4 regions of the Pantoea sp. SGAir0175 genome follow, and region 2 is predicted to be linked to each of the others. Evidence: predicted binding sites of a transcription regulator. Region 2 holds the regulator's gene; each other region holds the start of a gene.
The links. The regulator CRP, encoded in region 2, controls carbon source genes, mostly activating them, when cyclic AMP is high. The targets are predictions, from matches to a motif close to ATGTGANNNNNNTCACAT.

Region 1 (4,104 bases), 780 kb from region 2:
CCACGGTGCGGCGGACTCCCTGCTGGGCAACGGCGACGTGCAGCTCGATATGATGACGCGTGAAGTGCTGTACAAAGGCCAGCGCGAGCAGCTAACCGCACGTGAATACGCCCTGCTCTATGCGCTGCTGGAACGCCCGGGCGCGATCCTGTCGCGTGAGCAGTTAGAAAACCGCATCTACGGCTGGGGCGAAGAGGTCACCAGCAACGCCGTGGACGTGCTGATTCACGGCATGCGGCGCAAACTCGATAACGAAGTGATTCGCAACGTGCGCGGTCTGGGCTGGCGGGTGCCGGCAATATGAGATCCTTTACGTTTATGCGGTCGCTGCGCAACAAACTGCTGGCCACGCTGGTGCTGCTGCATCTGGCGATGATCGGCGGTGTCACCTGGTATTTCTACCACTGCTATGGCGACATGATGGGCACCATGAAGGACGACCAGCTCGCCAAAATTGCCGATGCCTGGTCAAGCAGCCAGCGCATGCCGGCACTGATGCCAATGGTGATGCAGCAGGAGAAACTGAAAAGTACCTATATCGTTCAGCTCTGGGACACCAATAATCACCTGCGCGCCAGTTCCTGGCCGGCGTTGCACGCGCCCCTGCAGAGCAAAAAAGGCTGGTCAGATTTAAAAGTTGGCGACTGCGGCGATGACTGCCAGTGGCGCGTTTACACCCGTCCCGGCGAGCTGGGCAGCGAGATCGGCAATATTCAGGTGCTGCACAACGTCGGCTACATGAAGAGCCTGATGGTTAAACGCGTACTCTCCGCCATCATTCCGCTGATCCTGATGATGCCGCTGTCGCTGCTGGTGATCTGGCTGGTGGTGCGTGCCATTACGCGCGATCTGCGCGTGGCGTCGCGCCAGATTGCGGCGCAGGAAACCCTGCATCCGCACAGCGTGTCGCCGGACGGTCTGCCGGACGAAGTGCTGCCGCTGGTCGATGCTTATAACTCGCTACTGGATAAACTACGCGCGGCCTGGTCGTCACAGCGCCAGTTCCTTGAGGATGCCGCGCATGAACTGCGCACGCCGGTCACCGCCGTCACGTTACAGCTGGAGAACCTGCGTCAGCACATCCTGCCGGGCGAAGCCAGCCGCCAGTTTGATCAGCTGGAAGCGGGCGTCACGCGCACGCGCCATCTGGTGACGCAGTTGCTGAATATCTCACGCCAGGAGGATCAGTCCGTGGTCGCCAGCGTCGAGACCATTGAGCTTGATGACCTGCTGAAGGAAAGCATTGAGCAGCTGATGGTGGTGGCGGACAAGCGCGGCATTGATATCGGCTTCAACGGCACCGCGCACTATCGTCTGCACGCCAGCCGCTCTGATCTGCGCAGCCTGTTCGATAACCTGATCGGCAACGCCATGCTGCACACGCCGGAAGGCAGCCTGGTGGATGTGCTGCTGCATCGCGTCGGTCATCATACGGTAGTGGATATTGTCGATAACGGCCCCGGCATGCCGGAGTCGTTTATCGAGCGCGCCTTCGATCGCTTTACCCGCTCGCCGGATGTCCAGGCGCAGGGCAGCGGCTTAGGATTATCGATCGTGCGCAGCGTGGCGCAGAAGCATCAGATGCAGGTGGCTCTGTCGAATTGCCTGAACCCGCAGGGTGAAGTGTGTGGCCTGCAGGTACGCGTAACCCTTCCCTGACGTCTTTCCTCTCCGGCGCGATAATCCGCGCCGGCTATTTTCTTCTCCTGCCAGTTCTCTGCGTATCCCGACAACGTAAACGGTTGCGGGGTTCCGTTCGTTACACGGCTTTTATGTGATCAACTTCACATATTTACTGAATCCAAATGCAACACTTTTTGACAAACGTGATCAAAATCTATTTTCTATCGCTCTGTTACAGGCACATTACGCGGGCCTGAAAATCCGGCGCGTCAGACCGGCGACAACAGCACACTGCCCATCCCCTGGGATCGATTTCACCCGATCGCAGCATTTGCGCGGCGATCACGAGCAAGTGGTTAAAAAATAATGAAATTTAAAACGTTGATAGCAGGGGCCTTACTGGCCAGTAGCTGGACCGGCGCCGCACAGGCGGCGGAAAGCGATCCGCAGTACCTTTCTGACTGGTGGCATCAGAGCGTGAACGTGGTAGGCAGTTATCACACCCGCTTCGGACCCCAGTTCAACAATGATGTGTATCTCGAATACGAAGCCTTTACTAAAAAGGACTGGTTTGATTTCTACGGCTACCTTGACCTGACCAACTTCTTTGGCGTGGGTAACAGCAATGCCAACGGTATTTTTGACCACGGTTCGCCGATGTTCATGGAAATTGAGCCACGCTTCTCCATCGATAAGCTGACCGGCACCAGCCTGGCGTTCGGACCGTTCAAAGAGTGGTACTTCGCTAACAACTACATCTACGACATGGGTCGCAACAGCGACAGCCGTCAGAACACCTGGTATATGGGTCTGGGTACTGACATTGATACCCATAGCGATATCGGCCTGTCACTGAACGTGTACGCGAAATACCAGTGGGAAAACTACGGTGCGGCGAACGAAAACAGCTGGGATGGTTATCGCTTCAAGGTGAAATACTTTGTGCCGATCACTGACCTGTGGGGCGGCAAGCTGAGCTATATCGGCTTCACCAACTTTGACTGGGGTTCCGATCTGCGTGACAAGTCTGACCGCTCGCGCACCAGCAACTCAATTGCCTCCAGCCACATTCTGTCGCTGAACTACGATCACTGGCATGTCTCTACCGTGGCGCGTTACTTCCACAACGGCGGCCAGTGGGCTGATGGCCAGGAGCTGAACTTCGGCAACGGTCCGTTTGAAGTGAAATCAACCGGCTGGGGTTACTACCTGGTGGTGGGTTACAACTTCTAAACCGCTTCCGGCGTGGCCGCTCACCATCGCGGCCACGCCAGTCGGTTACGCCTGTGGCTTCACCACGTTGATGCGCCATGGGATGCCAAACTTATCGATAAACATCCCGAAGCCGTTCGACCAGAAGGTTTTCTGCCATTCAGTGGTCACTTTGCCGCCCGCAGAGAGCTTATCAAACCAGGCTTTACCCTCCGCTTCATCTGGCGTGGCCAGGCTCACCGCATAACCGGCATGTTCGGACGCCGGTGGCTGGGCGGTATTGCCATCACTTAGCATCAGCTCGCCCTGACCAATGCGCAGATGCGCATGCATAATCTTTTCCGGCGGCAGCGGCGGCGCCGACTCATCGCCCACCTGCTCGCCCTGCTCCGGCATATCGCCAAACGTCATTTTTTGCAGAATTTCGCCGCCGGTGGCCTCCAGATAGAAGGCAATCGCTTCTTCACAGCGGCCGTAGAGAAATAAATAAGGACTCACCTGCATCGTAACCTCCGTTGAGAGTGCGTTAACGCGTGTCGTACACCTAAAGTGTAGACGATGCAGTTTTTCACCCGTCACGGCTGGCAGTAGCGGCGGAACAGCTGCGCCATGTAAGCGCTCATCGGCGTCAGCGCAGTGTCTTTACGCTGAATCAGATAGAAGGTGGCTTTCGGCAGCGGATCGTCGAGATCCAGCGCGATCAGCTGCCCGCCGTGCGTAGGGTCTTCAATCACGTCGCGCGCAATGATGCTGACAAAATCACTCTTTGCCACCAGGCTGGTGCAGGCCATAAAGGTCTCGCAGGTCACCGCGATTTTGGGTGCCATGCCGCGCTCACCGAACAGATCATGCAGCAGTCGGTAATAACTGCCCTGCGGCGTCGGCATGGTCCAGTCGCAGTGTTGCAACTCGGCCAGCGAGCGCGCATGCGCCATCGGATGCCCTTTACGCATCACCACCTGATACTCGCGCTGCATCAGCCGCTCGAAAATCAGCTCCTGATCGAAGTGATGCCGGTCGTAGGTATTGATGGTGAAATCCAGCGCGCCCTGACGCAGTTCATGCACCATCGACACCAGTTGGCCCTCCACGATACGCACTTTCACCAGTGGATATTCACGATGAAACTGGGTTATCACCTGCGGCATCACAGTACGCGCTATGCTGCCGCCCACCCCAATATTCACTTTGCCACCGGCCAGACCGAGCCGCTGCTGGATATCTTCCTGCGCCACACGCAGTTCCTCCAGCACCAGACAGGCATGACGA
Region 2 (4,104 bases):
ACGGCACCACCTACGGCGGCAACCCGCTGGCCTGTGCGATTGCCGAAACCGCGCTGGATATCATCAATACGCCCGAGGTTCTGAATGGTGTCGACGCGCGTCGTGAGCAGTTTGTCTCGGCGCTGCAGAAGATCAATCAGCAGTTCGACATCTTCAGTGAAATTCGGGGCAAAGGGCTGCTGCTGGGTGCCGTACTCAACGCGCAGCACGCCAGCAAAGCGCGCGATATCCTCAACGCTTCCGCCGCTGAAGGCCTGATGGTACTGACCGCCGGCAGCGATGTGATTCGCTTTGTGCCGTCGCTGGTGATTGAGCCGACCGATATCGCAGAAGGCATGGCGCGCTTCGCCCGGGCGATCGCGAAAGTCCTGAACTAACCTTTCGGCTTCAGCACGCTGAGCCAGCGGCCGTGATGTGGGCGCTGGCTCCACGCCAGTGAAGAAATGGTGTGCATCACATTGAGGTGCTGCAGAATGCGCTTCACATGCTGTTCGACAATCGTCACCGGCCCCTCATTCAGATTCTCCGGCGCTTCCAGAATATTGCTGTCGTTGCCCGGCCCGTCGTAAGCCAGCCGCTGCTGACAGCGCTGCAGCGCAATTTCACAGGACTGCAAATAGCGCTCTGCCAGCTTTGGCGTCAGCATGGTGTGCTCGCGCGCCAGAATGGTCATGGCGTTGATGTGCTCGACGATAAACTGGCTGTGAGTCACCCACAGGCGCATATCTTTCAGATACTGGAAGTTAAAGCCCGGTTCGGTAGACGCCTGGTTGAGCGAGTTAAACAGCGCGTTGTGCGCCTGGTTAACCTTGACGCGCTGATACGCCAGCTTCTCCGGCGCCTGCTCCGGACCGAGCAGCAGGCGCAGCGCCTCCTGATACGCCTCCAGCGCGTCGTGCGCGTTATTGCGCAGCAGCCCGCTCTGCCATTGCGGCCATAGCCAGATCATGCCGGCGAAGGCAATCAGGCAGCCCATCAGCGTATCCATCATGCGCGGCAGCAGGAACTGCGCGCCGTTCAGCGACAGCAGCTGCAGTGAATACACCGCCGTCACCGTAAAGCCAATCATCGACCAGCCATAATATTTACGCGTGATCAGATAGCTGGCGAGGGTGATGACCAGCATGGTCAGCAGGGCAATCGACTCCGGAACAGCAAAGCGCAGCGACGCTGCGGCGATCAGCAAGCCGGCGAAGGTGCCGAGCGCGCGGTGCTGAATGCGCACGCGCGTGGCGCTGTAGCCGTTCTGGCTGACAAACATGATGGTCATCAGAATCCAGTAGGGCTTGGGAATATTGAAGAACAGCGCCAGCGCGCTGCCGAACATCAGCATCACCGCAAAGCGCGCCGCCGTCCGCAGCGCGGCAGATTTTAGCGACAGGTAGCTGCGCAGCGCCGGCAACAGCGGCAGGCGGCGCTGGCGATCGGCCATCAGGTCGCGGGTATACAGCGGCTTCTGCGTGCGCAGCACGCGCGCAATGCGGCTGAAATGGTAGAGGCAGAAATTACCGACCGGATTATCCGGGTGCTGCCGGGCAATTTTCTCCAGCGCGCCGAGCGGCTTTTCCATGTGGAAGCGTTCCGGCAGCTGGTGATAGAGAATGGCATCGGCCAGCACGCGTAGCCGTGCCGAAATGATTTTCGCGTTCCAGCGGATCACCGCCTCGGCGTGGCTCTGCTCCACCAGCTTTTGCACCTCTTCCGGCTGGTGCAGGCTGACCGAGATGTGCTCCTGCAGATCGAGCGCAACCTGAAAGGCGCGCGTCAGGCGTTTATGGCTGTTATCACGGCTGGCCGACAGCATATGCATCTGCTGGTAGCAGGTGGTGATCAGATCGACCGCTTTCTGCTGGCGCGCCAGTAATGGTGGCAGCGCTTTTTCCGGATCGGTCAGCTGCGTCAGCAGGGTGTATTTGGCGTCGCAGTAATCGGCCAGCTCGCGGTACAGCAGGCTGAGGGTCTCGCGCATCGGCTGCTCTTTCCACAGCCAGAACCAGAACCAGTTAAACAGCCCGTACCACAGCGTCCCGCCGATATACAGCAGCGGCGGGACCCACATCGGCATACGGCCGACGAGGCTTAAGGTAAAGATGGCGGCGATCAGCGTGCCGGGCAGCAAACGACCATGCAGCGGGCTGATTTCACCGGTCACGCCCACCAGCAGCGGCAACACCAGCAGAATCAGCGGCAGCGGCACAGCGTAAGCCGTGAGGTACTGAATCAGAAAACTGCCGCTGGCGAACAGTGCGCCGCCGACAATCAGCCGTTTGAAGAACCGCTTGTGTGGCGTATCCAGACCGGCGATGTTGCAGCAGGCCGGCACCAGGGAGAACAGCAGCCCTTTTTGCAGATCGCCAAACAGCCAGCCGAGCGCCACAGGCAGGCACAGCACCAGCGTTTGCCGCAGCGCATAGTTAACTTCCGGATGATAGATGATTCGACGCCACATCAGCTCATCGTAAACAGAAACGGCGCGATGTTGCCATCACGCCGTGGGTGAGAAGAAATCAGCGGGTGCCGTAAACGACGATGGTTTTGCCATGTGCGGAGATCAGGTTCTGATCTTCCAGCATTTTCAGGATACGACCCACGGTTTCGCGTGAGCAGCCCACGATCTGACCAATCTCCTGACGGGTGATTTTAATCTGCATACCGTCCGGGTGGGTCATGGCGTCAGGCTGTTTCGCCAGGTTGAGCAGCGTTTGCGCGATACGGCCGGTCACATCGAGGAAGGCAAGGTTGCCGACTTTTTCAGATGTTACCTGCAGGCGACGCGCCATCTGCGCCGACAGGCGCATTAAAATATCCGGATTGACCTGAATCAGCTGACGGAATTTTTTGTAGGAAATTTCAGCCACTTCGCAGGCGGTTTTCGCACGTACCCAGGCGCTACGCTCCTGGCCCTCTTCAAACAGGCCGAGCTCACCGATGAAATCCCCCTGATTGAGGTAGGAGAGAATCATCTCTTTGCCTTCTTCATCTTTAATCAGTACCGCGACGGAACCTTTCACGATGTAGTACAGCGTTTCCGCTTTCTCACCCTGATGGATGAGGGTGCTTTTGGATGGATATTTGTGAATATGGCAATGGGACAGGAACCATTCGAGTGTAGGGTCTGTTTGCGGTTTGCCGAGAACCATTCGCTATTATCCTCTGTTGTAATCGTGCCCAAAATACAGGGGGCAGTTTTCCCTGTCAGGCGGTGAAATCGTCCAGCGTTTCCCGTGAGGGACAGTTATTCGGGGGTGGATTCGTAAGCGATGCTTTTGATTCGTCCCGCTTTCGTCTTTCGTGACGAAAATATTTTCAGCACTGTTTGTAGCATAGCTTTTGCAACCTGTCTCCTGTTGTCTCGCTTCAGCAGGTGGGGGATGCGTCTGCATTGCTGTTTGTCAGGTGAAAGCGTACTCTGGCGGCAAAACCGCCGCTTCAGGAGAAAGAATAATGCAGGCACGAGTGAAATGGGTGGAAGGGCTGACCTTTCTCGGAGAATCCTCATCCGGTCATCAGGTATTAATGGACGGCAATTCCGGTGATAAAGCGCCCAGCCCGATGGAAATGGTGTTGATGGCTGCGGGCGGCTGCAGCGCGATTGACGTGGTGTCGATTCTGCAAAAGGGGCGCAACGATGTCGCCGATTGTGAAGTCAAACTGACCTCGGAACGCCGCGAAGAAGCGCCACGCATTTTTACGCATATCAATCTGCATTTTATTGTCAGCGGCAAAGCGCTGAGCGATAAAGCGGTAGCGCGCGCGGTGGATCTGTCCGCGGAGAAGTACTGCTCGGTGGCGATCATGTTGGGCAAGGGCGTCGAGATAACGCACAGCTACGAAGTGGTGGAGCTGTAATCCAGCCGGGAGCGCGGCCCTGCGCTCCCGATCTCAGCTCCTCCCGGCGAAACTGGCGCGTTAGCCTGCGCTATTCAATACGTTTTCCTTCAATCAACCGCTGCACCAGCGGCGTCATGATTAACTCCATCGCCAGTCCCATCTTGCCGCCCGGCACCACCAGCGTATTCATGTGGGAAATAAACGAGCCCTGGATCATCGCCAGTAAATAAGGAAAAGCGATGCCCTCCAGGCCGCGAAAATGAATCACCACAA
Region 3 (4,104 bases), 1.5 Mb from region 2:
TGCGACACTATTCCGCTGTCGGAAGAGATGAAGTCGCTGCCAAATGTGCGTACACTGACGCTGTCTGGCATGCTGGCCGAAGCCATTCGTCGTATCAGCAACGAAGAATCGATTTCGGCGATGTTCGAACATTAATTGTTCGCGAAAAACCGGGCACCCTGCCCGGTTTTTTATTGCCTGAGCGCGGAGTAATATCCCGATAAAGCCGCTTCCGCTGCCACTATTTGCGCGATAAATGGCCTCAAAATCCGCCAATCTCCCCGCCTTCCACTCTTTTTATCAGACAAGCGCATCCGGGCTTTAGCGGTCCAGTGATTAGTGATATTTTTCACCACACTTTTGCTAAGAACTCCGACCACCATGCCACTCGACATTTATACGTTGTTTATTTGCGAGCTCTACGTGCTGGGGTTTCTGAGCATTATTTTGATTTTTGCCTGGGTCGGGGCGCAGTACGACCGGGTGCTGGGTTTTACCACGCTGACGCTAATACTGACGCTTGCCGCCGTGCTGCTCAGCAGCCTGCGCAGCGCCGGTTTGCACTTTTTGCCGGTGGCGGTCGGGAATGTCATCATGCTGCTGGCTTACGGCACCCTGCTCAACGCCTTTCGTACTTTTTGCCGCTTTCCGCTTGGTTTTTGCTGGATCACTGGTGCGCTACTGTGGGCCCTGCTTTGTGCCTTTCCGCAGTTCTATCACGGCCAGCCGAAACGCGTGCTGGTCATGTGCCTGCTGTGCATCATCTTTACCGCCGCGCTGATTCGTCTGCTGTGGCAGGCACGCGCCACGCTGACCGTCACTTTCTGGCCCGCGCAGATACTGCTGTGGATCCACTTACTGTTCCATCTGGCGCGCATTTTCCTTGACGATGCGGTAGCCACCCCCGTACCGGGCGCCATTGGCGGGTCCGGCTTTTCGGTGTATGTGATTCTGGAGTCGATCCTCTTCGTCATCGGCCTGACATTCACTATCCTGGCGATGGTCAATGAGCGTACGCAGATCGCCCATAAGCTGGCGTCGCTGCACGATCCGCTTACCGGCGTCTGGAACCGGCGCGCACTGTTTGAAGCCGCAGAAAAACTGCTGCTGCGCCACGCACGTTTGCCGCAGCCTTATATTTACAGTGCTGTGCTATTCGACCTAGATCATTTCAAAAGCATCAACGATCGCTATGGCCATCAGCAGGGGGATCGGGTGCTGGTGGATTTTTGTCAGGTGGTAAAAGCGTTAATGCCGGTTGAGGGTCAGTTTGCCCGGCTGGGCGGTGAGGAGTTTGCCGCGTTGCTTCCTGGCGACAGTGAGCAGGCGCAGCGCATATGTGAGCGTATCCGGCTGGCGACACAGCTGTCGCTACCCAACGACATCGGTTATACGGTGAGCATTGGCTTTGCCACTGCCAGCCAGCGGCATCAGGCGTTTCCCGACCTGCTGGCGCTGGCTGATGAAGCCTTGTATCGCGCTAAAGCCGCCGGACGTAACCGCGTCGAAGGTTATCAGACGCCGCAGGCGGCAATGGCGGAAGCCGGTTAGTGCGTTGAGTGGTGATCGCGACGGCAGCGTTTGTCACCGTAGTGACGCAGCCAGTAATAGCGGTCTTCCACCCTCTCCCGTCCGCTGACGCGTGCGCCGACCAGCCACAGTAGCGCACCCACAAAAATACTGAACATCGCTCCATGCGCGAGGAACTGTGGCAGGTTGACCGACGGTAGCTGGTTAATGATGGAATAACCCACCCCTAGCACCATGGTTAACAAGCCGAGACACATCAAACCATTACCGACAGTGCGGCAGTGTTGACGTTTCATGATTTACCTCCATCCTTTTCAGCAACGCAGAAAACAGCACGTTTGGTTAACTGGCCATAAGTTTAGGCAATGGCTGGCGGTTAAGATGCGTACAGGATCACACATCCTTCACAATGTCTGACAAAACTTTACCGCCAGCGCCTTGATTTCGATAGAAATTGATTAGTCACCTTAGGTCATTAATCTGTCATTGCGCCCTTTGTCATCCCTGCCGGCAGGCAGTAAACTATCGCCCTTTCGCAGCGAGACAGGATAAACATCGTGAGCAGCATTAAACTGATTGTGGGGCTGGCCAATCCCGGCGCTGAATACGCGGCAACGCGCCATAACGCTGGCGCCTGGTATGTGGATTTACTTTGCTCGCGCCATAATCAGTCCCTCAAAGAGGAGCCGAAATTTTTCGGCTACACCGCGCGCCTGTCGCTGGCCGGCGAGGATGTGCGCCTGCTGGTGCCCACCACCTTTATGAACCTGAGCGGCAAAGCGGTGGCGGCGATGGCAACGTTCTATCGCATTACGCCGGAAGAGATTCTGGTGGCACACGATGAAATGGACCTGCCGCCAGGCGTGGCTAAATTCAAACAGGGCGGCGGCCATGGCGGTCATAACGGCCTGAAAGACATCATCAGCAAGCTCGGTAATAACAACAATTTTCATCGCCTGCGCGTCGGTATCGGCCATCCGGGCGATCGTAACAAGGTCACCGGATTTGTGCTCGGCAAGGCACCGGCCAGCGAGCAGAAACTGATTGACGAGGCGATCGACGAAGCGGTGCGCTGCACCGAGCTGTGGCTGAAAGAGGACAAGATCAAGGCGATGAACCGCCTGCACGCCTTCAAAGCCAGCTAAGCCAATTCCCGCGCCGCCGCAGGGAATTCTGTGTATAATGCGCGAAAATTTTTGAATCAGTCGGCGCTGTCTGCCAGCGCTGCACACTCAGTGAGAAAGGTAAGATCATGGGATTTAAATGCGGTATTGTGGGCCTGCCGAACGTCGGTAAATCCACCCTGTTCAACGCGCTGACCAAAGCGGGTATCGAAGCAGCCAACTTTCCGTTCTGCACCATCGAACCCAACACCGGCGTTGTGCCGATGCCTGACCTGCGCCTCGATCAGCTGAGCGAAATTGTTAAGCCACAGCGCGTGGTGCCAACCACCATGGAGTTCGTGGACATCGCCGGTCTGGTAAAAGGTGCGTCGAAAGGTGAAGGCCTGGGCAACCAGTTCCTGACCAACATCCGCGAAACTGAAGCCATCGGCCACGTAGTGCGCTGCTTTGAAAACGACAACATCATCCACGTCTCCGGTAAAGTAAACCCGGCAGAAGATATTGATGTCATCAACACCGAGCTGGCGCTGTCGGATCTCGACACCTGCGAACGTGCCATACAGCGCTGCCAGAAGAAAGCCAAAGGCGGCGACAAAGATGCTAAAGCCGAACTGGCCGCGCTGGAGAAGTGCCTGCCGCATCTGGAAAACGCCGGTATGCTGCGCTCGCTGGCGCTGGACGCCGATGAGAAAGCGGCGATCCGTTATCTCAGCTTCCTGACGCTGAAGCCGACCATGTACATCGCCAACGTCAATGAAGACGGTTTCGAGAACAACCCGTATCTCGACCAGGTGCGCGCGATTGCTGAAGCCGAAGGCTCAGTGGTGGTGCCGGTCTGTGCGGCAGTGGAATCGGATATCGCCGAGCTGGAAGATGAAGAGCGCGACGAATTCATGGCCGAACTGGGCCTGGAAGAGCCGGGCCTCAACCGCGTGATCCGCGCTGGTTACGCCCTGCTCAACCTGCAGACTTACTTCACCGCAGGCGTGAAAGAAGTGCGTGCCTGGACCATCCCGGTTGGCGCCACCGCACCGCAGGCAGCCGGTAAAATCCACACCGACTTCGAGAAAGGCTTTATCCGTGCTCAGACTATCGCCTTCGAAGATTTCATCACATACAAAGGTGAACAGGGCGCGAAAGAAGCCGGCAAAATGCGTTCAGAAGGTAAAGAGTACATCGTGAAAGATGGCGATGTGATGAACTTCCTGTTTAACGTTTAAATAAAATGTGCCGTCTCATGAGGTTTCACCGAGCCTCATAGAGAGCGCAATAACTATAAAATCCACGCAATTGCGTGGATTTTTTATTACATGCTTTTTACGGGCGGGGATAAATTGCCAGCGCCAGTCACATCGCACTCTTTACGGCGGCTGGTCAAAATCTCGGCTGCAGCGCTACTTATAGCTCCCCTTACCGAACCACATTACCTGTTTGATCGAAACGGGCAACCGGGCTGATGCTATTGAGGTAC
Region 4 (4,104 bases), 1.7 Mb from region 2:
TGTGGTGTAAACGGCGCGTGCGCGCCGTTCAGCATTACTTATTGCGGATTCTCAGCGTGACGCCAAGGCGGGCAGGGGTTTCTCCGGCACTTTTCATCGGTTTGCTAATCCGCGCCGTCTCCACGCATACCATGGTTTTATAACCATCATTAGGCATATCGGCCATGCTGCAGGACAGTGCCGGGCCAGGATTCCAGGTGACAACGTCACTTTGATAATGGTGATAGACTTCAATCTGGCGTTTACCGGCGCGATCGTGGATCACGCTGCAGTCTTCCGCTGCGGTATGAATGCGATCAACCCGATCGGGATAGGTTTGTTTCCCGTCCGCTGCGCTGCCGATGGCACTGTCCTGCACCTTATCGATGTAGCTGTTGCCGAGCCCGCTGACTTCAACCTGCGCAATGTCCGCCACCTGAAAATAGCTGTGCAGCGCGGCAGTGGCTTCATAATCGCCCCAGGCTTCCAGCTCAATCTCACAGTGTTCAGCAATGCGGAAGCGCGCCAGCAGTGTGAAGTCGTGCGGCCACAGTTTTTTCGTTTGTGCATTACTTTCCAGCGTGAACGTCAGCATGACCGCATCTTCGTTCTCATCATGCGCCGTCAGCGTCCACGGCTGATTGCGGGCAAAGCCATGCGCAGGTTCACCTGCCGGACCAAACCACGGCCAGCAGACCGGCACGCCGCCGCGAATGGCTTTTCCGCTGACGAATGGCGTCTTGTCGCTGAGCCAGATGGCGGGCTGCTGACCGGCCGGTTGCCATGCCAGTAGGTGCGCACCCTGCAGGGCAATGGCGGCGCGCACTTTCGGATGGCTGATCACCAGAATCGATAATTCACCCATCTGACGCTGCGACAGGTAAGGGGTGATCTGCGTCACCACGGGCAAGTTAAAGAGCGAATTGTGCATTGTCAGACCTTCTCTCATCCAATCGAAAAAAAAGGGGCGACCGAAGTCACCCCTTGTCTGTTTAGCCGGTTAGCTTACTTAGCAGCAACCAGTGCAATCAGATCCAGAACCTTGTTGGAGTAACCGGTTTCGTTATCGTACCAGGAAACCAGTTTCACAAAGTTGTCGTTCAGAGCGATACCGGCTTTCGCGTCGAACACGGAAGTCAGGGTTTCGCCGTTGAAGTCGGTAGAAACCACGTCGTCTTCGATGTAGCCCAGCACGTCTTTCATGTCACCTTCAGCAGCGGCTTTGATGGCTGCACAGATGTCTTTGTAAGACGCTGGTTTTTCCAGACGGACGGTCAGGTCAACCACAGAGACGTTTGGTGTTGGTACGCGGAACGCCATACCGGTCAGTTTACCGTTCAGCTCTGGCAGAACTTTGCCTACTGCTTTTGCTGCGCCGGTAGAAGATGGGATGATGTTCTGCGCTGCACCGCGGCCGCCGCGCCAGTCTTTGTGAGACGGGCCATCAACGGTTTTCTGGGTGGCGGTGGTGGCGTGAACAGTGGTCATCAGACCTTCAACGATACCGAACTTGTCGTTGATCACTTTAGCCAGCGGTGCCAGGCAGTTGGTGGTGCAGGAAGCGTTAGACACGATGTCCTGGCCGGCATATTTGTCGAAGTTGGCACCACGAACGAACATTGGGGTGTCATCTTTAGACGGGCCAGTCAGAACCACTTTCTTCGCGCCGGCAGTGATGTGTTTACGTGCGGTTTCGTCGGTCAGGAAGATACCGGTTGCTTCAGCAACAACGTCAACGCCCACTTCGTCCCATTTCAGGTTAGCCGGGTCTTTCTCAGCGGTAACACGGATTTTTTTACCGTTAACGATCAGCGCGCCATCTTTCACTTCTACGGTGCCGTCGAAACGACCGTGTGTAGAGTCATACTTCAGCATGTAAGCCATGTAATCGGCGTCGAGCAGGTCGTTGATCGCGACGATTTCGATGTCAGAACGCTGCTGAGCAGCACGGAAAACGATGCGACCGATACGGCCAAAACCGTTGATACCTACTTTGATAGTCATATATTCCACCAGCTATTTGTTAGTGAATAAAAGGTTGGCTGTAAAATTACAAAAACCTTACCAGGCGTCAAGCGGAATCGTGTCAATTGTTGCGACAGGTCAATTCCAGCGCCAGGAATAATTGGGTGCGCAAACGCTTGCGCAGCGCCCTTATTGCGCACCTATCTTACGCCGAATGCAGACTAAAAAGGGATGACTGTTGCAAAGAGTGATCGTCATCACAAAATTGCGCAGTGCTGGTCGGGGCAAAAGCATCCGCACGAAAAAAGACCCGGAAGATGTTGTTCGTTTGTTAGAATACTAGACGATTTTTACAGAATGACACTCCGGAACTCAAAATGGCTAAAGACACCGCACCCGAGGCAAAAATTGCCCAGCTGTCGGAAATGCAGCGCTACGTCACTCAGCATCGTGGAACCGAACCGCCTTTCACCGGCGCGCTGTTGCACAACAAGCAGGAGGGTATCTATCACTGCCTGGTCTGCAACGCACCGCTGTTTCTCTCCGAAACCAAGTATGACTCCGGCTGCGGCTGGCCGAGCTTTTACCAGCCGTATAACGATGAAGCTATCCGCTATCTGGAAGATGACTCGCACGGTATGCACCGCGTCGAAATCCGCTGCGGTAACTGCGACGCCCATCTGGGCCACGTCTTCTCGGATGGCCCGCAGCCAACCGGCGAGCGCTATTGTGTCAACTCAGCGTCGCTGAACTTTACTGACGAGCAGGGCAATCAGCACGAGGGCTGAGCATGAAGCAGGAACTGGAAGCAATGCTGGCGGCGATGACGCCGGAAGTCTACGAGCGCCTCGCCAGCGCGGTGGAAACCGGCAAGTGGCCAGACGGCGTGGCGCTGACGCAGGATCAGAAAGATAACTGCCTGCAGCTGGTGATGCTGTGGCAGGCGCGGCACAACGACGAACCGCAGCACATGACCATCGGTAAAGGCGGCGAGATGGTAATGAAGTCGAAAAAACAGCTGAAGGAAGAGTGGGGAATCGAGTCCGACGTGACGCGCATCAACCTGCATTAACTGGCTGCAGGGCTGGAGAGTTCCAGCCCTGATTTTCAGATAATGACCGCACCCTGCGCCTGCATCTGCGCGATCGCGATCTCGCTGTCGTCCGGATTGAGATTGACGCCACGGCAGCCTTCCTGCACCACCTCAACGTGATATCCCAGTTCCAGCGCATCCAGCACGCTGTACTTGACGCAGTAATCGGTCGCCAGGCCCAGCATCACCAGGTGAGTAATGCCGCGCTCGCGCAGCCAGCTGTCGAGCTCGGTTTTGCGGCGGTGCCCGTTATCGAAAAAGGCGCTGTAGCTATCCACATCCACATCGCCGCCTTTATGGAACACCGCATCAATCAGACTGCGATCGAGATCCGGATGGAAATCCGCGCCCTGTGAGTGCTGCACGCCGTGATCCGGCCACCAGATCTGCGCCAGACCATTCAGTTCACCGAGGGTATACACCGGCTCGCCAGAGACCGAGGCAAAGCTGCCGTGATTGGCCGGATGCCAGTCCTGCAATGCCACCACGCATTCACCGCGCGCGCGGAATTCGCGTGCATAGCGATTAGCAACGGCAACCGTCTGGTCACCTTCACGCACGGCCATCGGGCCGCCGGGGCAAAAATCGTTCTGAATATCGATGATTATCAATGCCCGCTTCATGGGATTTTGCTCCGTATCAGTCTTCGGTCAGTTCGCCACGTAAATTCTGCTGCATTTTGGCACGAATTTCAGCGCTGGTGAGGTTCTGGCTTAACAAAAAGTGCAGTTTAGTCAGGGTGGCCTCGACGGTCAGATCAAAACCACTGATCACGCCGGCGTGTTCCAGTGCGTTGCCGGTGGCGTAACCGCCCATGTTGACCTTGCCGGACATGCACTGCGTCAGGTTCACCACCACAATGCCGCGCTCGCTGGCCTGCTGCAGTTCGGCAAGAAACTCGGCGTTTTGTGGCGCGTTGCCCACACCGTAAGAGCGCAGAATCAGCGCCTTCACCGGCTGACGCAGGAAATTGCGCACCACGTCGGCAGAGATGCCTGGATAGATGGTCACCACACCAATCGGCTGAGGCGTGATCGGATGGACGATCAGCTCACCGCTGCCGCGCG

Region 1: the regulator CRP is predicted to act here: its motif matches at 1,773-1,790, upstream of C1N56_RS17195 (nucleoside-specific channel-forming protein Tsx).
Region 3: the regulator CRP is predicted to act here: its motif matches at 1,891-1,908, upstream of pth (aminoacyl-tRNA hydrolase).
Region 4: the regulator CRP is predicted to act here: its motif matches at 2,190-2,207, upstream of msrB (peptide-methionine (R)-S-oxide reductase MsrB).

What each region holds. Positions count from the first base shown of each region.
Region 1 is NZ_CP028081.1:3,658,202-3,662,305, forward strand. Features, by position in the region: gene C1N56_RS17185 (response regulator) at 1-304, shown strand, start outside; gene C1N56_RS17190 (sensor histidine kinase) at 301-1,659, shown strand; gene C1N56_RS17195 (nucleoside-specific channel-forming protein Tsx) at 1,990-2,856, shown strand; gene yjdN (VOC family metalloprotein YjdN) at 2,902-3,339, opposite strand; gene C1N56_RS17205 (LysR family transcriptional regulator) at 3,411-4,104, opposite strand, start outside.
Region 2 is NZ_CP028081.1:297,078-301,181, forward strand. Features, by position in the region: gene C1N56_RS01300 (bifunctional acetylornithine/succinyldiaminopimelate transaminase) at 1-377, shown strand, start outside; gene C1N56_RS01305 (YccS/YhfK family putative transporter) at 374-2,449, opposite strand; gene crp (cAMP-activated global transcriptional regulator CRP) at 2,508-3,140, opposite strand; gene C1N56_RS01315 (OsmC family protein) at 3,445-3,849, shown strand; gene C1N56_RS01320 (phosphoribulokinase) at 3,920-4,104, opposite strand, start outside.
Region 3 is NZ_CP028081.1:1,833,519-1,837,622, reverse strand. Features, by position in the region: gene prs (ribose-phosphate diphosphokinase) at 1-135, shown strand, start outside; gene C1N56_RS08405 (GGDEF domain-containing protein) at 361-1,530, shown strand; gene ychH (stress-induced protein YchH) at 1,527-1,805, opposite strand; gene pth (aminoacyl-tRNA hydrolase) at 2,067-2,654, shown strand; gene ychF (redox-regulated ATPase YchF) at 2,762-3,853, shown strand.
Region 4 is NZ_CP028081.1:1,968,022-1,972,125, forward strand. Features, by position in the region: gene C1N56_RS09065 (aldo/keto reductase) at 1-10, shown strand, start outside; gene C1N56_RS09070 (D-hexose-6-phosphate mutarotase) at 35-910, opposite strand; gene gapA (glyceraldehyde-3-phosphate dehydrogenase) at 985-1,983, opposite strand; gene msrB (peptide-methionine (R)-S-oxide reductase MsrB) at 2,322-2,732, shown strand; gene C1N56_RS09085 (YeaC family protein) at 2,735-3,016, shown strand; gene pncA (bifunctional nicotinamidase/pyrazinamidase) at 3,052-3,660, opposite strand; gene ansA (asparaginase) at 3,677-4,104, opposite strand, start outside.